Regions from separate parts of the Nocardioides sp. SRI_004 genome, predicted to be linked through region 3. Evidence: predicted binding sites of a transcription regulator. Region 3 holds the regulator's gene; each other region holds the start of a gene.
The links. The regulator LexA, encoded in region 3, represses DNA repair genes until DNA is damaged. The targets are predictions, from matches to a motif close to TCGAACANNTGTTCGA.
Positions count from the first base shown of each region.

Region 1: AC2YHB_RS13695 (HNH endonuclease signature motif containing protein) is a predicted target of LexA. The motif match lies at 2,702-2,717, and genes of this name have one in related genera.
Region 2: AC2YHB_RS14900 (alpha-ketoglutarate-dependent dioxygenase AlkB) is a predicted target of LexA. The motif match lies at 6,651-6,666, and genes of this name have one in related genera.

Region 1 covers NZ_JBYCZV010000009.1:6,082-13,637, reverse strand. Annotated here, with positions in the region: gene AC2YHB_RS13705 (helix-turn-helix domain-containing protein) at 1-163, shown strand, start outside; gene AC2YHB_RS13700 (ATP-dependent nuclease) at 498-2,321, opposite strand; gene AC2YHB_RS13695 (HNH endonuclease signature motif containing protein) at 2,885-4,186, shown strand; gene guaA (glutamine-hydrolyzing GMP synthase) at 4,213-5,799, opposite strand; gene AC2YHB_RS13685 (hypothetical protein) at 5,796-6,413, opposite strand; gene AC2YHB_RS13680 (hypothetical protein) at 6,410-7,556, opposite strand, start outside.
Region 2 covers NZ_JBYCZV010000010.1:32,089-39,644, reverse strand. Annotated here, with positions in the region: gene AC2YHB_RS14940 (AAA family ATPase) at 1-1,016, opposite strand, end outside; gene AC2YHB_RS14935 (maleylpyruvate isomerase family mycothiol-dependent enzyme) at 1,095-1,730, opposite strand; gene AC2YHB_RS14930 (MarR family winged helix-turn-helix transcriptional regulator) at 1,824-2,258, shown strand; gene AC2YHB_RS14925 (50S ribosomal protein L25/general stress protein Ctc) at 2,469-3,116, shown strand; gene pth (aminoacyl-tRNA hydrolase) at 3,242-3,835, shown strand; gene AC2YHB_RS14915 (3'(2'),5'-bisphosphate nucleotidase CysQ) at 3,922-4,713, shown strand; gene AC2YHB_RS14910 (hypothetical protein) at 4,724-5,455, shown strand; gene AC2YHB_RS14905 (VOC family protein) at 5,508-5,906, shown strand; gene AC2YHB_RS14900 (alpha-ketoglutarate-dependent dioxygenase AlkB) at 6,006-6,629, opposite strand; gene AC2YHB_RS14895 (GntR family transcriptional regulator) at 6,760-7,473, shown strand; gene AC2YHB_RS14890 (hypothetical protein) at 7,507-7,556, opposite strand, start outside.
Region 3 covers NZ_JBYCZV010000002.1:104,137-111,692, reverse strand. Annotated here, with positions in the region: gene AC2YHB_RS02660 (MXAN_6640 family putative metalloprotease) at 1-1,338, opposite strand, end outside; gene lexA (transcriptional repressor LexA) at 1,388-2,113, opposite strand; gene AC2YHB_RS02650 (LysM peptidoglycan-binding domain-containing protein) at 2,401-2,820, shown strand; gene AC2YHB_RS02645 (hypothetical protein) at 2,918-3,247, opposite strand; gene AC2YHB_RS02640 (hypothetical protein) at 3,285-3,839, opposite strand; gene nrdR (transcriptional regulator NrdR) at 4,175-4,657, shown strand; gene AC2YHB_RS02630 (vitamin B12-dependent ribonucleotide reductase) at 4,799-7,556, shown strand, end outside.

The DNA.
Region 1 (7,556 bases), on a different contig from region 3:
TGCATTGCAGGAGTTGGCGTCCGAACGGAATCTTCCGGCTCGCGATGTCGAGATGCTGGCCGGCATCGCGTTTCGTGGTGAAGCCCCGAAAACGAGGGAGCGATGGGAGTTCATCTACAACGCGATCAAGAGCAGCGCCGCAATGGATTCAGACGTCAAGTAGTTCGCGTCCAGATCACCTGAATCCGATACGTGCAAGAGTTCTGGTCCGCCACGAGCCGGCGTCAGCTCGCTACCTTGCCGGCGCAGGGTCGTTCATTGGTGCCACATCAGCCAAGATCCGCTCGGCGGCGGCTGGGCGGACAAGCGTCCGGTCGAACTCGCTCACGCGGGCATCGTTTGATCTGGCTCTTCGCTGACTGTACGAGGTATTGGCAGGCTCTAGCAGGATTCGACGGGTCGGCAGTGTTCGCCGCGAGAGTGCGGGAGCCCGCCGCTGAAGCGGCAAGGCCGCAACTGCGCGACTTCTCTCGGCGCGGAGGCCAGCGCCCCGCAGATCAGACCGGGGCGTGCCGGACGCTAGCGATGATCTGCTCCAGCCAAGTGACGAGTGGCTGGAGGGCCATTGGGAGCGGATCTCCAAGAGCAAGGCAATCGTCCAGCAAGTACGGCGCAAGATGCGGCTCAAGCTTGCCGCTCTTCTTGCGATTCGAGTTCCATCCCCTTGAGCCCATCCAGCTCGCCAACTGCTCGTAGGCGTCAGGGGCTGTCGACAAGGTGCTGGCGAAACTAGCGTCGATGGATCCGTCGCGTCCGGGGCCCAGAGCGGCGACAACGCCGGCGACACCGAGGGCGTCGAGGAACAGTCCCTCCAAGTCCGAGGACAGGACGAAGACATCGAACGGCGACAACAAGTGGTTCAACTTCTTCTGGTTGGCGAAGGCCTGGGATGCGGTCGTACTGGCCTGGTCAGCCTGCTGCATGATGCTGTCGCGTTCGGCCTTGCTCGGTTGCTGATGGCGTGAGGCGAGGATGTTCAGAACTTCGCGCTTGCCACTGCCCGCCGTGCGGACCGCGTCCCCGTCGACGATCACGTAGGAGCGGATACCAAAGACATTGGCGAGCTGCACGAGGTACTGGATCTTGCCTACACCACCCGCTTCGATAACGGTTACCCCCAGCGCATAATGGCCGCCGGGAGCGGCGCAGGCACGGCTCAGGAGCCTCTCCACGACTGAGTAGTCGCCCTCGCCTTCCACGAACACCACCGCGTTCGCGAAGACCAGTTCGCTGTTGGCTGCCGAGCAATAGCGACTCAGACGTCCGGCGTCCGTCGGGTCGAGGACGGGCTTACTTCGTTCATAGGTGGTACCGCCACTCTGGAGGGGAAGCCTTGCGATCCGGGAGATGTCGAAGGAATCGACGAGCACCGAGCTGTGCGTCGTGACGAGGACTTGGGCGTCGTCGGCAATGTCCCCGATGATCTTGGCCATCGCGCGCTGGGTTTGCGGATGCAGGAAGGCCTCAGGTTCCTCGATGGCGAACATGAGGTTCGCCCCCGTTTGAGCCTCCTTGCTCGCTACGTATCGGAGGATGCCGAGCACTAGGGCGGACTGGAAGCCAGTTCCGCGCTCCGAGACAGCGACCGGCGCATCGGATCCGCTCTCGATCAAGGCGGACTCGAGCATCCCCCGCAGCGCGGCGCGGGGCTCGGGCAATTTGAAGCGCACCTCCGACTCTTGGAAGGGCAGGTCGGCGACGATCGCCGCCGCAGATTGATCGAGCGTCTCCCGTACCAGTGTCTCGAGCGGCTCCATCTGGTCGCGGAACTGCTGTTGAAGACCGGTACTGCGTGAGCTACCGGTGCGGATCAAGATGGCCTCGAGCGTGTCCAACAGGCGCGCGAGGGACTCCGGTTCATTGCGGTCGACGTCGCCGGCGACGCGGACAGAGGGGATCTTGACGAAGTGGAACCGGTTCAGGACCTCGAGGTAGAGACGTCGCGCGTCATCTGCCGTCACTCGCTGCGAGGTCTCGTAGGACACGGCACCGCCACGGCTGCACCGCACCTTGATCCAGAACCGGTTGTCGCGGCGCAGAATCGGGGCGAAGGCCGTGCGTTCGTCCTCGGTCAGATCGGTGAACCAGACCTGGATACTGGACAGGGTTCGGGCTCCAAGGTCCCGGTAGTAGGCATTGCGAGGCAACAGGCCGCGCAGGCTCTCGCCCGTCGGATCGGCGAAGAATGCCTCTAGCAGCCGAACCGCCGACGACTTGCCGGCGTTGTTCGGCCCGGCAACGAGCTGGATTGCCGTATCGACCTCGAGCTTGAGTGACTTGAATCCCAAGAATCGCTCGACATCGAGCTCGCAGACACGCACCCGGAGAATTTAGTTGCTGCCGAAGCGCCGCGCGGATGTTCAGCAGGAACGAGGCGCGAGCCCGGTGACGACCGGCCGCTTCGCCCCCGAGGCCGAAGAGCCTGCGTCACCTGTGCCGCGGCCCAACCCTGGGTCCGCCGGTGCGCTCGAGCCGCGCCTCGTCGCCAAATCGGGCCGGGTCGATGGCTCTGGTGGCCGATGTCCGGACGAAGGCAGACACGCCTTCCGCTCAGGGCTCCGCAGTCCACAAGCAGATTCCTGCCCCATGTGGAATGCCGCGCACTCGATTCCCGAGGTACGTCACACCGCCGCCAATGCTGCTCGATCGGAACAGCGCCAGCGGGTAGTCCACAACAGCCCACCGCCCCTTGCGCGGATATTCGAACAGATGTACGATCGGCCCACGGCCGCAAGGCGGGGTGCAACGAGAGGCCCCGGGGACCTGAGGTCGATGTCCAACAGGACATGGCACGCACCTTCCTGGTGCGGAGCCGCTGCACCGGACGGTGCCTCCTGGCGGGCGACAAGTCAGTTTGTCGCGCCTGCCCGAGGAGTTCCGCCAGATGTCCGTCGCCGTCGTCGCACCGCCGCACCCGGTCCTCGGGTGTGCGGCCGAGATGCGTGCGGCGCTGGACGCGGTGGCGGCGGTGCAGCCGACGTACATGAGCACCGCCGACAAGCAGACGGCGCTCGTCGAGCTGGCGCGCATCGAAGGGCGGGTCGCCGAGCTGCGGATGCGGGTCCTCGCGGCCTCGGGCGAGGTCGGGGAGGAGTCGGGAGCCCGGGATGCTGCGGCGTGGCTCGCGCACGCGACGCAGGCGGAGCCCGCCACCACCCGGTCCGACGCCGTGCTGGCCGAGCGACTCGAGCGCCGGCCGCTGGTGGCGGCCGCGATGCGCGAAGGGCGCGTCTCCCCTGCCCAGGCACGCGTTGTCGCCGCCGTCCTCGAGGACCTCCCTAGCCGCCCCGGCCAGGAGGTCGCCACCGATGCCGAGACCACCCTCGTCGCGTTCTGCGAGCACTTCCGGCCCAGCGAGCTGCGCCGCCTCGCCCGGCGCCTGCTGGAGGTGGTGGCACCGGAGGTGGCCGAGGCTGAGGAGGCCAAGCGCCTCGAGGAGGAGGAACGACGGGCGCTGGCTGAGGCGTTCCTCAAGTTCCACGACCTCGGCACCGGCCTCACCCGCTTCTGGGGCGCCTTGCCGACCGCCGTCGCCGAGCGGCTGAAGCGCTACCTGCAGGCCTACTCCTCGCCGCGGCGTACGAAGAAGCGCGGCGGACCCTGCGAGGACGACCCCTCCCCCGATCCCGCCGCCCCCACGGGCACCGGCGAACGCGTACCTGCCCACCGGGCCCACGCCCGGGCGTTCGCGGCCCTGCTCGAGCTGCTCGACCCCGACCGCCTGCCCGAACACGGCGGCGACGCCACGACCGTGATCATCACGATGACCCTCGATCAACTGTTGACCGACCTCGCCACCGCGGGGATGGCGTCGACGAGCAATGCCGACGGCGAGATCACCATCTCCGCCGAGGAAGCACGCCGGCTGGCCTGCCAGGCGGGCCTGGTGCCGGTCGTCCTCGACGGCAAGGGGCAGCCGCTCGACGTCGGGCGGGCCAGCAGGCTCTACCGGGCTCCGCAGCGACGGGCGATCCGGCTCCGCGACCGGCGCTGTCGGGCCGAGGGGTGCACGATCCCCGCGGCCTGGTGCGAGGTCCACCACCGCGAGCCGTGGTCCCAGGGCGGGCGCACCGACATCGCCGATGGCGTCTGCCTCTGTTCCCACCACCATCACCTGGTCCACGACCGGGCGTACGACCACCACTGGACAGCCCAGGGCGACGTGAGGTTCCACCGACGGCGGTGACGCAGACGCGCCCTACCGCCCGGACCTCACTCCCACTCGATGGTGCCCGGCGGCTTCGAGGTGATGTCGACGGTGACCCGGTTGATCTCGGCCACCTCGTTGGTGATGCGGGTCGAGATCTTCTCCAGCACGTCATACGGCAGGCGCGCCCAGTCGGCGGTCATGGCGTCCTCGGAGGTGACCGGGCGGAGGACGACCGGGTGGCCGTAGGTGCGGCCGTCGCCCTGGACGCCGACCGAGCGGACGTCGGCGAGCAGGACGACCGGCATCTGCCAGATGTCGCCGTCGAGGCCGGCGGCGGTCATCTCCTCGCGGGCGATCGCGTCGGCCTCGCGCAGGATGTCGAGGCGCTCGCGGGTGACCTCGCCGATGATCCGGATGCCGAGGCCGGGGCCGGGGAACGGCTGACGCTGGACGATCACGTTGGGCAGGCCGAGCTGGGCGCCGACGGCGCGCACCTCGTCCTTGAAGAGCTCGCGCAGCGGCTCGACCAGCTCGAACTCGAGGTCCTCGGGCAGGCCGCCGACGTTGTGGTGGGACTTGATGGTCGACGTACCGGCGCCGTGGCCGGACTCGACGATGTCGGGGTAGAGCGTGCCCTGGACGAGGAAGCCGACCTTCGTGCCCTCGGGCGCGTCCTTGATGACCTCGAGCTCGGCGCCCTCGAAGGCGCGGATGAACTCGCGGCCGATGATCTTGCGCTTCGCCTCCGGCTCGCTGGTGCCGGCGAGCGCGTCGAGGAACTGCTTCTCGGCGTCGACGATGACCAGCTTGGCGCCGGTGGCGGCGACGAAGTCGCGCTCGATCTGCTCGGTCTCGCCCTTGCGCATCAGGCCGTGGTCGACGTAGACGCAGGTGAGGCGGTCGCCGATCGCCTTCTGCACGATCGCGGCCGCGACGGCGGAGTCGACGCCACCGGAGAGGCCGCAGATGGCGCGGCCGTCCGGGCCGACCTGCTCGCGGATGCGCGCGATCTGCTCCTCGGCGATGTTGCCGATGGTCCACGTCTGGCGGCAGCCGGCGATGTCCCACAGGAAGTGCTCGAGGACCTTCTGGCCGTGCTCGGAGTGCAGCACCTCCGGGTGCCACTGCACGCCGGCGAGACCGCGGTCGACGTCCTCGAAGGCGGCGACCGGGGTGACCTCGGTCGAGGCGAGGACGGTGAAGCCCTCGGGAGCGGCCGACACCGAGTCGCCGTGGGACATCCACACGTTGTGCTCGGCGGGGATGCCCTCGAGCAGCGTGCCGCCCGTGCCGACGGTCACGCGGGTGCGGCCGTACTCGCGGGCGCCGGTCGCGGAGACCGTGCCGCCGAGGCCGCGGGCCATCAGCTGGAAGCCGTAGCACATGCCGAAGACGGCGGGGCCAGACGTGAAGACGGCCGGGTCGATCGCCGGCGCGCCCTCCTCGTAGACCGACGACGGGCCGCCGGACAGGATGATCGCCTTCGGGTTCCGCGCGACCATCTCCGCGATCGGCATCGTGTGCGGCACGATCTCGGAGTAGACCCGCGCCTCGCGCACCCGGCGGGCGATCAGCTGGGCGTACTGCGCCCCGAAGTCCACCACCAGGACCAGGTCGTGCTCGTGCTGGGTCTCCGGGGCCTCCGTCATGGGCGAATCGTATCGACCGCGCGCCCGTCCTCCGACTCGGCGCCGACCCCACGGACGACGCGCCGCACGCGCCAGGCCTCCACGGCGACGTACAGGGAGCCGCCGACCGCGAGGGCGAGCAGCGCCGGCGTGCGCCACTCGGGCCCGGCCACGCCGGACAAGCGGTCCGGGCTCGCATAACCCCACGCCACCAGCACCCCGAACATCGGCGCCCAGTACCAGAGGCGAAGGAGGGCCGTGCTCGCCGCGGCGATCCCCACGAAGCCGAGCACCGTCGACGCCCCACCCACCGGCCAGCCGAGGGCGACGAGTGCCGCCGGCACCGGAAGCGAGACCAGGATGAGGCATCCCATGCGGAGCGCCGGCAGCCTCATCGGCGAGCGGGGCGCCAGCAGGGCGAGCTCGGGCATCCGGTCCACCAGCGGAAAGCCGAGCGCCATGCCCGCCAGCACGGGCATGAGGTGCAGCACCGCGAGCCGGTTGCGCAGGAAGGGCAGCTCGACGTACGCGTCACTGGTGACCAGTGCGGCGAGCGCCAGGCCCAGCGACACCACCAGGGCGCCGTCGAGCGACCAGGCACGGGCCACCGCCCAGGCACGGGCGACCCAGCTCATCCGTGCTTCCTGACCTCGTCGTAGCGGCACTCCGCCAGCTGGCGGTACGTCGTGCGGACCCACGCGTCCTGCACCTCCGGGTCGCCGTGCAGCCAGTCGTAGTCGCCGTCGCTGGGGTCCGGCTTCAGCAGCCCGGCTCGGAACTGGAGCCACCGGCCGAGCTGCCGGCGCACGTCGAACGCCAGCACCGGCGGCCCCTCCGCGTAGTCGGCCGGACAGGCGGCCGGCCGGACCAGCGTGTCGGTCGCCCGGTCGACGTCGACCGTGCGGCGGACCTCGTCCTCCTGGAGGTTGACGACACCGTCACGAGGATCGGCGGGCGGGCCGTAGGGCGTCGCCACGAACCGTTCCGGCAGGCTCACCCCGATCGCGCGCAGTTCCGCCGCCTGGCGATCCACCTTGTCCGTGAAGTCGTCCAGCGGCAGAGGGAGGTCGGCCAGCAGACACACCTCGGGCTGAGCACCCGCGCAGGTGAGCGGCGGGTCGGCGATCGGGACCACGCGATCGCCCGCATCCCCCGGCGCGAACCACCAGGCGCCGACCCAGGCCGCTCCGACGCCGAGGGCGACCACCCGCCGCACGGGCGTGGCCAGGAACAGCCGGGGATGAGCCAGCACCAGGGCCACGCCGGCGAGCGCCAGACCGGCCAGGCCGATCGCCGTCGGGCGCCAGGCGCGATAGGTCATGCCACCCAGCGAGGCGGTGGCGCCACCGGTGTCGAAGAAGTCCGGCGCACCGCCGACCGTCGTCCACATGTAGAGCAGGAAGACGAGGACCACCGCCGCGGGCGCCGCCCACTCCCGCGCCGTGAGGTGGCCGATGAGCACTCCGAGGGCTGTCTGGCCGGCCAGCACCCCGCACGCCGGCACCACGATCCAGTAGAGGACGGGTGAGGCAGGAGCCCCGCGAACGGCAGCCACCGACGAGGCGGCGACGGAAACGAGCAGCAGGGCCAGCGATGCCAGCGCCCAGATCGTCAGGAACGGCCGCAGCCAGCGCTGCCAGTCAAGCCGACTCTGCAGCACGATGTCGCCCATCGCGGACGACCGCAGCCGGGCATAGACCAGGCACGCCGCTCCCGCGGCCGCCGGCCCGATGAAGACGGTGCTGCCCACCCCGTTGTCGAGGGCCTGCTTCCACGAC
Region 2 (7,556 bases), on a different contig from region 3:
ATCTGCGCCCGGGTCACGTTGCCCTCGCCCGCTGACGCCATCGCGACGAGGAAGGCCTGCTCGGTCGGCGTGGCCGCTCCCCAGCGGGCGCGATGCATCGCGTTCAGCTGGGTCCGGGCGTGCGGGACGCCGCGGCGTACGTCGTCGGCGGTCAGGACGGCGCCGGCGGCGGGGGAGGCGGCGTCCCAGGTCGTGTTGCCCAGCAGCTGCAGCAGGTAGGGATGGCCGCGGGCCTCGTCGGTCACGAGGGTGAGTGCGTCCTCGGCCCAGCTGACGCCCTCGGCCTCGGCGGTGCGGACCAGGGCGGCGCGGGCGTCGGTGGGGGCGAGGAGGTCGAGCGGGATGAACGAGCTGCGCTCCCCGAAGGTCGCCGCGCGGGTGATCGCCTCCGGTGTGACCGGGAGGCCCGCGGTGATGATGCTCAGCGGGACCGCGTCCGGCGCCCCGTCGAGGTTCTGCCACGCGTTGAGGAGTACGGCGAGCTCGCCCGGGTCGGCGGCGTGGAGCTCGTCGAGGAACACGAGCAGGCCGGCTCCGCCATGTGCGCGGACCAGGCGGGCGGCCTCGCCCAGCAACTCCTCGAGGGCCAGGATCGGCGTCGACACGGCGGCCGTCTCGCGGCGGCCGAGCTCGGCCTGGACCTTGGCGCCCGGTACGCCGAGCTCGATCGTGAGGCCCTCGAGCCGGGTGGCCCGGCCCGGGTCGCCCAGCGCGTCGTGCCGGGCGAGCGCGCCACGGACGCGCTCGGCCAGCTCCGGGAGGAGCCGCTGGTCGCGGGCGCAGGCGACCCACACGGACACGAATCCCAGGCTGGCGGCCTCGGCCTCGGCCGCGCGCAGCAGGGACGTCTTGCCGAGCCCGCGCGGGGCGTGGAAGACGAGCAGCGGGCCGGCGAGCTCGCCGTACGTCGACACCCGGGCGAGGCGGTCCTGGATACGACGGCGCTCGGCTGTGCGCCCGGCCAGGAAGCGGGGCGACTGGCCGGGTGTGAAGGGATTGGCGGGCGAAGGAGCCATGGCGTCGATACCTTCCGATACTTTCCGGAAGTATAGCCGGGTATCGACCGGGCCGGGGGGGAGCGCGAGTCGCGAGGGTCAGGCCAGTGCCGGCACCAGGGCCGTGCCCTCCCCGGAGACCAGGGCGGGGTCCGGGCGGCGCCCGGACGCGATCATGAGCAGCTCCTGCATCGGCCCCTCGATGGTCGGCCCCTCGCCGCGGGTCCACGCCACGTCGGTCGCGACCATCCGCACGCTCCGCACGAGCCTCCGCGTGCCCATCAGCGGAGCGAGGCGTCGTACCCGGTCGGCGGCGACGGCCGCCGCCTCTGGTGGCATCTCGTGGGGTCGCCCCAGCGGGCGGACGATGTCCTGGTGGTGGAGCAGCGCGTCGATGAGCGGCTCCACGGTGGTCGTCGTCGGCACGTGGCGGGTGCTCGTGGCGAAGCGGTCGAAGTCGGCGAGGATGCTCTCCCGCGTCTCGCGCGCGCCCAGCCGCTTCACCTCGCGGAAGATCATGGCGTTGTAGCTGCGGCCGAGGTTGCGGGCCATCAGGCCGCCCATCTCGCCCCAGCCGATCTGCGGGTTGGAGATGACGTGCGCCGCGATGTCGTGCACGGTCCAGCCGGGGCAGAGCGTGTCGTGCGCCCACTCCTCCGGCGTGATCTCGGCCAGGGTGGCGGCGAGTGCCGCGCGCTCGGCGTGGATCCAGGTCCATAGCGTGGCCTTGTCCATCGCGCGCTCCCTCGATCCGAACTGGTCAGTCTTCCTGACTGATATGGTCAGTCTTGTTGACCAGTTCGTCAAGGCAATTCGTGAGGGGGAGTCGTGGCCGGACCACATCCGGGTCTGCTGATGTTCATCGGTGCCCGCTACGTCGAGCAGCGCGTCGCCGACGCCGTCCTCGCTGCCGGGTACGACGACCTGACGCCCGCGATGGCCCGCGCCGCCGCGCGGCTCGGCGACGACGGCATCCGGGTCACCGAGCTCGCCGAGCAGGCGCGGATCACCAAGCAGAGTGCGAGCGTGCTCGTCGACCAGCTCGAGCGGTGCGGGTACGTCGAACGGGTGCCCGACCCGTCGGACGCCCGCGCCCGCCTCGTCGTCATCGCGCCCCGCGGCCGGGAGGTGCAGCGGCTCGCGCGGAAGGAGGAGCGGGCCATCGAGCGCGAGTGGCGGCGCCACCTCGGCGCGGAGCGGATGGCGGCCCTGCAGGACGCGCTGGTCGCGCTGCGGGAGATCACCGACCCCTACGCCCCGTAGGCCGGTGCGCGGATTTCGCCCCGTCCGCCGTCGTTGGGTAGCCTCTTCCGGTTGCCTCGGCGAGGGAGCACCCGCTTCTGTGACTCCGTGATCGACTGGGCCGGCTCGTCCCACGACGCCGCGCGCCCTGCCGATCATCGGGCCAGGGAAGCGCGGCGCTCCTGTCTCCGGGGTGATCACACCCGACAAGGACGACCGAGGAGTTTCCCCATGAGCACCGAGAAGATCACCGCCGAGCTGCGCACCGAGTTCGGCAAGGGCGCCGCCCGCCGCATCCGCCGCGAGCACAAGATCCCGGCCGTCGTCTACGGCCACGGCAACGACCCGATCCACGTCACCCTTCCGGGCCACGACACGATGATGGCGATCAAGCACGGTGGCGCCAACGCGCTGCTCGAGCTCGACATCAACGGCGAGAGCCAGCTCGCGCTGACCAAGCAGGTCCAGGTCGACCCGGTCCGCCGCGTCCTCGAGCACGTCGACTTCGTCGCCGTGAAGCGCGGCGAGAAGGTCACCGTCGACGTCCCCGTCATCGTCGTCGGCGAGGCCGCCGCCGAGACCCTCGTGGTCACCGAGAACGCGACCATCCAGGTCGAGGCCGAGGCCACCCACATCCCCGAGCAGTTCGAGGTCGACGTCACCGACGCCGAGGCCGGCACCCAGTTCCTCGCCAGCCAGATCGCGCTGCCGTCCGGCACCACCCTGCTCACCGACGCCGAGACGCTGGTCGTCAACGTGACCGCCGCGCAGACCGCCGAGGCCGCCGAGGCCGAGCTGGAGCAGGCCGAGGCCGAGGCCGGCATCGAGAAGGACGAGCCCGAGGCCGCCGACGCCGCCGAGGGTGGCGACAGCGAGTGACCTTCGGCCGGCTCAGGTGGTTCCTGGGCCGACTGATCTCCCCGGCACGGTCGTCCGTGCCGGGGAGTTCCGCGTCTCCGGACGCATCCGCCGCGACCGACGACACCGAGACCTGGAGCGATGACGTGAGCGACACCGACGTCTGGCTGGTCGTCGGCCTCGGCAACCCCGGACCGTCGTACGCCGGTCACCGGCACAACATCGGCTACATGGTCGTCGACGAGCTGGCTCGCCGGCTGGGCAGCGGCTTCCGCGCCCACAAGACCGGCCGCGCCGACGTCGTCGAGGGCCGGATCGGCGGCCCCGGCGCCGGTTCGCCGCGCGTCGTCCTCGCCAAGTCCCGCTCGTACATGAACGAGTCGGGTGGCCCGGTCAAGGCGCTGGCCACCTTCTACAAGGTGCCGCCCAGCCGGATCATCGCGATCCACGACGAGCTCGACATCGACTTCGGCACGCTGCGCTCCAAGCTGGGCGGCGGCGACAACGGCCACAACGGCCTGAAGTCCATGCGCTCCTCCCTCGGCACCGGCGACTTCTACCGGGTGCGCGCCGGCATCGGCCGCCCGCCGGGCCGCCAGGAGGTGGCCGACTTCGTGCTGTCGAACTACTCGACCACGGAGCGCAAGGAGCTGCCGTTCCAGATCGACACGGCCGCCGACGCCGTCGAGTCGCTCATCACCGACGGCCTCGAGAAGACGCAGCAGAAGTTCAACTCGTAGGCGCGAGCGCGTCGCCGAGCACCGAGTTGCCGGTTTCCGCCGACCGCCCAATCCGGCAACTCGGCGGGCATCGCTAGTCTGGCCCGGTGACTTTCGAGCCCGGAACCCCCGCCCCCGAGGTCGTCGCCGACGACCACCTGTTCGCTGCCTGGCTGGCCGAGGAGGCCGGCCGCCGCCTCCTCGAGGTGCGTGGTGAGGGGCTGGAGGGCAAGGAGCTCAAGGACGCCGGCGACCGGGCCGCGCACCTGCTGCTCATGGACCTGCTCGCGCAGCACCGGCCCGACGACGCCGTGCTGTCCGAGGAGGCCCTGGAGAGCGCCGCCGACAAGGACGCCCGGTTGACGGCGACCAAGGTCTGGATCGTCGACCCGCTCGACGGCACCCGTGAGTTCTCCGAGCCGCCGCGCGACGACTGGGCGGTCCACGTCGCTCTGTGGCAGGACGGCGAGCTCGTCGCCGGTGCCGTGGCCCAGCCCGCGCTGGGGGAGACCTTCAACACCGGCCAGCCTCCCGTCGTACCCCCGCGCACGTCGACGCGTCCGCGCATCGCCGTGTCGCGCACGCGCCCGCCGGCGTTCGTCGAGGCGCTCGCGGCCGAGCTCGACGCCGAGCTGGTCCCGATGGGGTCCGCCGGCGTGAAGATGATGTCCGTCGTGCGCGACGTCGCCGACGCCTACGTGCACGCGGGCGGGCAGTACGAGTGGGACTCGGCGGCGCCGGTCGCCGTCGCCCGGGCGGCCGGGCTGTTCACCTCGCGCGTCGACGGCAGCGAGCTGGTCTACAACCAGGCCGACGTCTACCTGCCCGACGTGATCGTGTGCCGTCCCGAGCTCTCCGAGAAGATCCTGTCCTTCATCGCCGCGAACGGCACCGACTGACCGCCAGCCCATGGCAGCGGACAGGGAGGCGACCGAGCGGCGCGGACCGGGCATCGACTGGCCCGCGACGTTCGCGGGCGCCGGTGCGGCGGTCACCGTCGCCGTCCTGCTCTCCACGCTCGGCGCCGCGGGCACCCTGATCGGCGCCGCGCTCGGCAGCGTCGTCGCGACCGTCAGCACCGCCCTCTACAAGCAGGGCATCGAGTCCAGCCGACGCCGCGTCGCCGAGGTGCAGGCCGCCGCCCTCGAACGCGAGGCGGCGCGGGCCCACCGGCACAGCGAGAGCAGCGAGGTCTCCACCGGCGAGATCCCGGTCCCGCCGGCGCCGGCGGGCAACCGCTGGGCGGCGCTGCCCTGGAAGCGGCTGGCGGTGCTGGCGGCCGTCGTCTTCCTCATCGCCGTCGTCGTGATCAGTGCGATCGAGCTCATCGCCGGCAAGAGCGTCTCCAGCATCACCGGCGGCACGGACGGCAAGGACCGTACGTCGATCGGCGGCGTCCTCGGTGAGGACGACAGCGACGACGACCGTCGGAAGAAGGGCGTGACGCCCAGCGACACGGCGACCCCGACGCCCAACGACACCGCGAGCGCCACCGTCGAGCCGACCGGCGCGACGACCTCCGCGACGCCCTCGGGGTCGGCGACCCCGAGCGCCACGGCGACCGTCACCGAGACGGTGACGCAGACGGCCGAGCCGTCGACCGGCGAGTCCGCGGCACCCACCGACGCCACGACCCCCTGATCCTGCCGATATCCGGTTGTGGGCGGCCGCCGCTGTTCGTGAGAGTGGCGCCATGACGTCGTACATCTCGCACACCACGGTCGACTGCGCCAACGCCTACGAGCTCTCGGAGTGGTGGAAGCCGGTCCTCGGCTATGTCGACCTCGACGGCGACCCCAACCTGCCCGGCCACGAGGAGTGCATGATCCGCGACCCCGAGACCGGCCACCAGGTGCTGTTCATCGAGGTGCCCGAGGCGAAGACGGTGAAGAACCGCGTCCACTTCGACCTCCGCCCGCGCGAGCGCACCCGCGACGAGGAGATCGACTGGCTGATCGAGTACGGCGCCACGCCGATCGCCGACCACCGCGGCATCCACGGCCCCGGATCCGGCTGGATGACGTTCGCGGACCCGGAGGGCAACGAGTTCTGCGTCGTCCGTTCACCGGCGGAGCTGGCCTCCCAAGCCTGAAGCTGGCTGGGCCGCGGGACAGGCCGGCAGCGTGGCGGGAGGCGTCGCCCTGCGAGCTTGCTCGCCGCCCTTCGCCGGAGACACGCTCGGCCCGACGAGTCAGAAGACGTTGAGGGGGCGGAACTGCACGGAGATCCGCGGCCCCGCCGAGGCCACCTTCGGCACCGCGTGCTCCCAGGTCCGCTGGCACGACCCGCCCATGACGACGAGGTCGCCGTGGCCCATCTCGACGGCGAAGGCCTCCTCGCGGCGCTCCGGGTCGCGCGGGCGCAGGTGGAGCCGGCGGGGGTCGCCGAGCGAGACGATCGCGACCATGGTGTCGTCGGTCGAGCCGCGGCCGATGGTGTCGCCGTGCCACGCGACGCTGTCACGGCCGTCGCGGTAGAAGCAGCAGCCGGCGGTGCGGAACGGCTCGCCGAGCTCGGGTCGGTAGCGCGCCGTCAGCTGGTCACGGGCGGTCGTCAGCCGTGGGTGCGGCAGCTCCTCGCCGATCATGTAGGTGTAGACGAGGCGGGGGACGTCGACCACGCGGTCGTACATCGCCCGGCGCTCGGCGCGCCACGGCACGTCGCGCACGAGCGTCGCGAACACGTCGTCGGCGTCGGCGAGCCAGTTGCGGGCGACGTCGACCCAGGCGCCGTTGCTCAGCGCCCGGCGCTCGATGCGGGCCACCTCGGGAGTGGTGGCGGTGTCGAAGAGGCTGCTCTGGAAGTCCACCGACATGGGGACAGCGTACGCCGCTCTTCGAACAGGTGTTCGCATTGCCTCGACCATCGCAAGCGTGGTGTCGCGCAGGGGCAAAGGATTCGCCATTCGCGGGACGACCGTCGCGCCGGATCCCTAGCCTCGCACCGTGGCAGCAGTTCAGGGCAGCACGACGGGGCGGTCGCTCAAGCACGTGGCCATCCGCGAGTACGTGCGCAGCCTGGTCGGTGACCGGGCCCCCGGCACGCCGGCTCCGTCCGAGCGCGAGCTGGTCGACCGCTTCGGCGTCGCCCGGATGACCGTTCGCCAGGCGCTCGACGCGCTCGTCGGCGAGGGCGTGCTGGAGCGGCACCCGGGCCGGGGGACGTTCGTGGCCGGCCCACGTCGTACCGCCACGGGCGTGCGGGGCCTGACCGACGAGCTCGCCCTCCGGGGCGTGGCCGTCGAGACCCGCACCCTGGTCGCCGAGAGCGTCCCCGCGGGGGAGGCGATGGCCGGCGCCTTCCGGGTCCACCCGGAGGAGCCGCTGGTGCGCTGGGTCCGGCTGCGGGTCGGCGACGGCCGCCCGGTCTGCCTCTCCGAGACCTACCTGCCGGCGGCCTTCGCCGGGGACCTGCTCGACCACCTCCCCGCCAGCCTGTACGACGAGCTGGCGGCCCGCGGCCACCGGCCGACCTGGGCCGAGGACGCCGTGAGTGCCGGCCTCGCGACGGACGAGGAGGCGACCTTGCTGGAGCTCCCCCAGGGGTCGCCGGTGCTGCGGTTGACGCGCCGCGCGCTGGACGGCGAGACGGTCGTCGAGATGTCACGCTCCGTGCTGCGCGGCGAGGACTACACGCTGCACCTGCAGCTGCGCGACTGACGGTCGGTCCGTCCGCTCAGCCCGGCGCCACGCTCAGGCGTCGGCCAGCCGACCCAGCGGGGCGACCGCCTCGCCGGTCTCCT
Region 3 (7,556 bases):
GGTGACCTTCGAGGTGACCAGCCCGGACCCGCGGGTGAAGCGGTACGTGCCGGTCGCGAGGTGGGTGAGGCTGAAGCCGACCGACCGGGTGCGCGCCGAGGACGTCATCGTGTAGGTCTTGCGCAGCGGCGCGGGCCGGTAGGCGCTGCCCTCCTCGTAGAGGAGCGGGCGGCGGTTCCACATGCCGAAGGTCGCGAGCTGGGTGGAGATGTTCGTGCCCTTGGCGGCGAGCTCGTCCACCAGGCCCTGGAGCGAGTAGGTGTTGGCGTCACCGGAGCCTCCGTCGTCGAGACGACGCCAGATGTCGCGCACGATGGTCGGCAGGCCGGCGACCGAGGTCGGGTAGCGCTCGGAGAGGTAGCGGAAGAAGATCCAGGTGCCGTAGGGCTCGATCTGCGTGAACGCGTCGAGCGCCTGGTTCGGCTTGGCGAGCGGGCCGTAGGGCAGGTAGGCGCGGTTGTCGTTGATGCCGTCGTACAGCTCGTCCTCGACCCAGCTGGCCGTGGCCTCCATGATCCAGCCGTCCTCGTTGACGTCGTAGGCGAACTGGACGGCGTGGAAGAACTCGTGGGCCGCGGTCACCCGCAGCGCCGAGCGCGGCAGGATCCCGAACTCGGCGTAGTTGTTGTCGAGCACGCAGTACGCCGGCGCGGCCACGTGGCCCGAGACGTCCTCGTCGGTGGTGCAGTAGCCGTAGGCACCGGCGCTGCCGATGTTGCCGAGGTAGACGTCGGGCAGCGAGCTGCCGTCGGCCCCACCGTCGGAGATCGGCTTCTTGTAGCCCGCGCGGACGTAGGTGTTCGCGACGTTGCGCATCGTGTCGAGGGTGAACTCGACGTAGTCCGGCGTCCCGCCGGCCACGCCGGGGAAGGCGCCACCGGCGCCGTCGTTCTCGGTGGGGATCGCGTTGGTGCCGCTGCTCACCCAGTGCACGCACACGACGGTGTTGCACTTGCGCTTGACGGTGTGCGAGCCGTAGCAGGCGAGGTCCTCGTTGAGGCACTCCGAGGCGCTGTCGGTCGGCCGGGCCAGCAGGCGCGCGGCCGTCGCCCGCTTGGAGTCGGGCAGGTCGCCGCGCGTGACCGCGAGGTCGCGCAGCGCCAGGGTGAGGTTCTTGCCCTCGACGTCGCCGGCGGCGGGGTCGGCCGGCTCGACCGGCGCCTCGACGAGGTCCTGCACCGTCTCCAGCGCGTGCTCGGCCACTTCCTCGGCGTCCGGTGCCGGGTCCGGGTCCGCCGCGCGGGCGGGGACGCCGAGCGCGGTCACCGCGAGGGCGGTCGCGAGCAGGGTGGCGAGCAGCGCGACGAGCGCCGACCAGGGGGTGCGGGGACGGATCATGGGGGAACGGGCCTCACCGAGTTGCCGACAGGGACCCCCTGACCCTATGTCAGACCCGGCGCAGGACCGCGGTGACCTTGCCGAGGATCGTGGCGTTGGTGCCGTCGATCGGCTCGAAGGCCGGGTTGTGCGGCAGCAGCCACACCTGCCCGTCCTTGCGCTGGAACGTCTTCACCGTGGCCTCGCCGTCGATCATCGCGGCGACGATCTCGCCGTTCTCGGCGGTCGGCTGCTGCCGGATGACGACGTAGTCGCCGTCGCAGATGGCCGCCTCGATCATCGACTCGCCGCTGACCTCCAGCAGGAACAGCTGGCCGTCGCCGACGAGCTGGCGGGGGAGCGGGAAGACGTCCTCGACGCGCTCCTCGGCGAGGATCGGGCCGCCGGCGGCGATCCGGCCGACGACCGGCACGTTGGCCGGCGCCGGAGCCGCGTCGCCGATGCCCGTCTCGTCGTACGACGTCTCCTCGGCGGAGCCCATCGCCTTGCGGGCGGCCATCACCTCGGGCAGGAAGACCTCGAGGGCGCGCGGCCGGTTGGGGTCGCGCTTGAGGTAGCCCTTCTCCTCGAGGACCCGCAGCTGGTGGGCGACGCTCGACGTGCTGGTCAGCCCGACGGCCTGGCCGATCTCGCGCATGCTCGGCGGGTAGCCGCGCTTCTCGATGCTGTCCTTGATGTGGGCCAGGACCCGCTGCTGGCGCGGCGTCAGGCCGGTCGCGTCCGGGGGACCGTCCGGCAGCTCGGTCACACCGCGTCCTGCCTTGCGCTCCGCCATGGGGTCCTCCCGTTCGCTCAGATGTCCCGGCCGTCCCGATCGGGACATCCCGATCAGCCGACCGGCTGCATGTGACGACGCTAACCGATCCGGCGGCGGCGTTTCAAACATCTGTTCGAACGGCGTGTCGCGACACGCCCTTCGAACACGATTTCGAACGGGTGCTGGATTTGTTCGAACGTGTGATCTAACCTCGTACACATGTTCGATCGAACGCCTGATCGAACACCTTCAGTCGGACCCCGTCACTAGACAGTTCCCGACAACTTCCCCGGAGGACATGAGACATGAGCACGATCAGCATCGCCCCCCACCGCGTCAGCACCGGCCGCAGCAACGGCGTGCGCGTCGGCACCTCCCGCGTCGCCGCCACCCGCCGGGTCGCGCAGCCAGCTCGCGGGGCGGGCCGGGTCCGGCTCACCCGCCGGGGTCGTGTGGTCGTCTTCCTCTTCGCGTTCGCGGTCGTCGCCGCTCTCGCCGTCGCGATCGCCGCCGGCTCCGCCGCCACCCGCGACGGCGGTGGCGCGCCCGCCGTCGACGTCGTGACGGTCGCCCCCGGCGAGACGCTGTGGGACATCGCCAGCGACGTCGCAGCGGCCAGCGGCGGCGACGTGCGCGGCGCGATGGCCGACATCCAGGACCTCAACACCCTCGACGGGAGCATGGTCTACGCCGGCCAGCAGCTCCGGATCCCCGCCGCGCACTAGCGGCGTACCGACTCTCCGCTGCCTCGACCCCAGCGGAGCTACTCCGCTGACTCGACCCCAGCGGAGCAGGGGAAAGGCGAAGGGTGGCAGGCCCGGCTCAGCGAGCCGCGCGCTTGCCACCCTTCGGCGCATTCGGGTCCCGCTTCGGCTTCGGCTCGGGTGACGAGGTCAGGCCGACGGCTCGCGAGAGGCGCACCGCCAGCATGAAGGCGAGGAAGAGGCAGAGCATGGCGCCGACGGATGCCACGGCGAGGAACAGCCAGGCGCTGCCCTTGCCGTCGTGTCGGGCGGTCGCGCCGAAGTCGATGGCCGCGAGCACCAGGTATCCCCAGGCCACCAGCGCGAAGGTGATCCCGACGGCCAGGGCGAGCAGGTCCGGACGGAAGCGCGCCTTCGTCTTGCCGCCCGCGCGCTTTCCACCTGTCACGGCGGTCATTCTGACTGATGGCTGGTTGGCCCGCGACTCAGGGCACCTCCGAGACCACGTAGACGGCGACCGCGGCGCCGGTCCCGGAGTCGGAGACGTTGAGCACGACGCCGTACTCCTCGCTGGTCAGGTTGGCGCTGGTGCCGCCCAGGCTGCTCTGGTTGGTGAAGCCGGCGTCCTCGAGCTCGGCGACCGCCTCGGCGAAGACGTCCTCGGCGCTGCCGTCGCTCTCGGTGCCGATGGTCCAGCCGGTGCCGTCGGGGGTGTCGACGGCCGTCCCGGACTTGACCTCGCCGACGAGCGGGACGGCGTCCTCGGGGAAGCCCTCCGGCAGGTCGCCGCCGCCGATCACGACCGAGCCGTCGCTGTTCTCGACCTTCACCTCGCCGTCGTCGAGGTCGACGTCGACGTCCCCGCCGTTGCCGTCCTCGATGGCGTCCTCTGCGGCGTTCTCGGCCGCGTTCTCGGCGGCGTTCTCGAGGGCGTCGCCGCAGCCGGCGAGGGTCAGGGGAAGGGCGAGCGCGGCGGCCGTGGCCGCGACGGTACGACGAAGGCGGGGTCGGGTGCGCAGGGCGGTCTTCGAGCTGGACATGGGGGGTCGCTCCTGGGGGGTGGGGGGAGGTCGGCGCGACCCGAGACACGCCGGTCGGGAACTGCTGTCGAACAGCCTCGTCCACCGCGTGACCTGCGCAAACGCGGGTACAGGTAAAAGTTCGCGCAAGTCGTGGCCCCCCGGCCTTGCACCCGTGGTGGTCGGGGCGTACGGTTACCACTACATCTAGTAGTTACAACGATGTAGTTCTCCACATCTAGTCCACAGGACGAGGGGTGGAGATGCACAGATCATCGCTCGTTCTGCACAGTCGGCGCCCTGGTTTCCACAGGGCCGACGGTCAGGCGGCGAAGCCGACCGGGGGAGGAGGAACCATGCACTGTCCGTACTGCAAGCACCACGACACCAAGGTCCTCGACTCCCGGGTGGCCGAGGACGGCTGCTCGATCCGCCGCCGGCGGGTCTGCCAGTCCCCGAGCTGTGAGAAGCGGTTCACGACGGTCGAGCTGATGCAGCTCACCGTGCTCAAGCGCTCCGGCGCCACCGAGCCGTTCAACCGCGAGAAGGCTGTCCAGGGCGTCCGGAAGGCCTGCAAGGGCCGCCCGGTCGGCGAGGACGACCTGGCCCTGCTGGGCCAGGAGGTCGAGGACCAGCTCCGACTGGCCGGCAGCCCCGAGATCGCGGCCCACGAGGTGGGCCTGGCGATCCTGACCCCGTTGCGCCGCCTCGACGAGGTGGCCTACCTCCGCTTCGCCTCGGTCTACCGCGGGTTCGACTCCGCGGCCGACTTCGAGAACGAGATCGCCCTCCTGCGCGCCGAGCGCCAGTTGCAGGGTGACCCAGCCCCGACGGGCTGACCACAGACGCCCGGCAGGTAGTGGGGAAGCTGCCTGCCGGGCCACCAACGTCCCTGCCCCTCGGACCGGGGCACGCATTTCACCGCACGACCGCAGCACCGACGCATCACGCCGACACCGACACCCAGCACCAGGAGAGTCATGACCGAGACGGCCAGCAACCCGACCGAGGCAGGCGCACGCGCCGGCAAGGGCCTGAAGATCGAGCGCATCTTCAGCACCGAGGGCGTGCACCCCTACGACGAGATCACGTGGGAGCGCCGCGACGTCGTCCAGACGAACTGGAAGACCGGCGAGACCGTCTTCGAGCAGCTCGGTGTCGAGTTCCCCGACTTCTGGTCGCTGAACGCCTCGACCATCGTCACGACGAAGTACTTCCGCGGCGCCGTCGGCACCCCGGAGCGCGAGACCGGCCTGCGCCAGCTCATCGACCGCGTCGTCTCGCGCTACGTCGCGGCGGGCATCGAGCACGACTACTTCGCGACCACGGCCGACGCGGAGATCTTCGAGCACGAGCTCACCTGGCTGCTCGCCAACCAGTACTTCTCGTTCAACTCCCCGGTCTGGTTCAACGTCGGCACCAAGTCCCCCCAGCAGGTGTCGGCCTGCTTCATCCTGTCGGTGGATGACTCGATGGACTCGATCCTCAACTGGTACAAGGAGGAGGGCTTCATCTTCAAGGGCGGCTCCGGCGCCGGCCTGAACCTCTCCCGCATCCGCTCGTCCAAGGAGCTGCTCAGCAGCGGTGGTACGGCGTCCGGACCGGTCTCCTTCATGCGCGGCGCCGACGCCTCGGCCGGCACCATCAAGTCGGGCGGCGCGACGCGTCGTGCGGCCAAGATGGTCGTCCTCGACGTCGACCACCCCGACATCGAGGAGTTCGTCGAGACCAAGTGGCGCGAGGAGGACAAGATCCGCGCCCTGCGCGACGCCGGCTTCGACATGGACCTCGGCGGCAAGGACATCACCTCCGTCCAGTACCAGAACGCCAACAACTCGGTCCGCGTCAACGACGAGTTCATGAAGGCCGTCGAGAACGGCACCGAGTTCGGCCTGCGCTCGCGCAAGGACGGCTCGGTCATCGAGACCGTCGACGCCCGCAGCCTGTTCCGCAAGATCAGCGAGGCCGCCTGGGCCTGCGCCGACCCGGGCCTGCAGTACGACGACACGATCAACGACTGGCACACCAACCCCGAGACCGGGCGGATCACCGCGTCCAACCCGTGCTCGGAGTACATGTCGCTCGACAACTCCTCGTGCAACCTCGCCTCGCTCAACCTGCTGAAGTTCCTGCGCGACGACGACACCTTCGACGCGCCGCTCTTCGCGAAGGCCGTCGAGTTCATCATCACCGCGATGGACATCTCGATCTGCTTCGCCGACTTCCCGACCGAGCCGATCGGCCAGACCACCCGCGACTACCGCCAGCTCGGCATCGGCTACGCCAACCTCGGCGCCCTGCTGATGGCGATGGGCCTGGGCTACGACTCCGACGGCGGTCGCGCGATGGCGGCCACCATCACCTCGCTGATGACCGGCACGTCGTACCGTCGCTCGGCGGAGCTGGCCGCGATCGTCGGCCCGTACGCCGGCTACGCCCGCAACGCCGAGGCCCACCAGCGCGTGATGCGCAAGCACCAGGCCGCCAACGACGACGTGCGCCCGCTGCACATCGCCGACGCCGAGGTGCACAAGCTGGCCACGGAGGAGTGGGCCAAGGTCGTCGACCTCGGCAAGACCAACGGCTTCCGCAACGCGCAGGCCTCGGTCCTCGCGCCGACCGGCACCATCGGCTTCATGATGGACTGCGACACCACCGGCATCGAGCCCGACTTCTCCCTGGTGAAGTTCAAGAAGCTCGTCGGCGGCGGTTCGCTGCAGATCGTCAACCAGACCATCCCGCGGGCCCTGAAGAAGCTGGGCTACGACGAGGAGAAGATCGAGGCGATCGTCGCCTACATCGGCGAGCACGGCCACGTCGTCGACGCCCCCGGCCTCAAGCCGGAGCACTACGAGGTGTTCGACACCGCGATGGGCGAGCGCGCGCTCAAGCCCATGGGCCACGTCAAGATGATGGCCGCCTGCCAGCCGTTCCTGTCGGGTGCCATCTCCAAGACCGTCAACCTGCCGGAGTCGGCGACGGTCGAGGAGATCGAGCAGATCTACATGGAGTCGTGGAAGCTCGGCCTCAAGGCCACCGCGATCTACCGCGACAACTGCAAGGTCGGCCAGCCCCTCGCCGACGGTGGCGGCAAGGCCAAGAAGGACGCCGCTGCCGCGGACGCCGCCGCCGAGGCCGAGACCAAGGTCGTCGAGAAGGTCGTCGAGAAGGTCGTCTACGCGCCGACCCGCAAGCGCCTCCCGAAGTCGCGCCTGGCCCGCACCACGTCGTTCACCGTCGCCGGTGCCGAGGGCTACATGACCTCCGGCGCCCACGACGACAACACCCTCGGCGAGATCTTCCTCAAGCTCGGCAAGCAGGGCTCGACCCTGGCCGGCGTGATGGACGCCTTCTCGATCGCGGTGTCGATCGGCCTGCAGTACGGCGTCCCGCTGGAGACCTACGTCTCGAAGTTCACCAACCTCCGCTTCGAGCCCGCCGGCCTCACCGACGACCCGGACGTCCGGATGGCGCAGTCGATCATGGACTACGTCTTCCGCCGCCTGGCCCTCGACTACCTTTCCTTCGACGAGCGCGCCGCCCTCGGCATCTACTCCGCCGAGGAGCGCCAGCGCCACCTCGAGACCGGCTCCTACGAGCCCGTCGAGGAGACCGGCTCGGCCTCCGAGCTCGTCGAGACCGCCCCGGTCGCCAAGGCCGCCCCGGTGGTCGAGGACGTCGTCGAGGCCGAGGTCGACGAGGACCCCCTCGCCGGTGCCCCCGAGGTCAAGGTCGCCA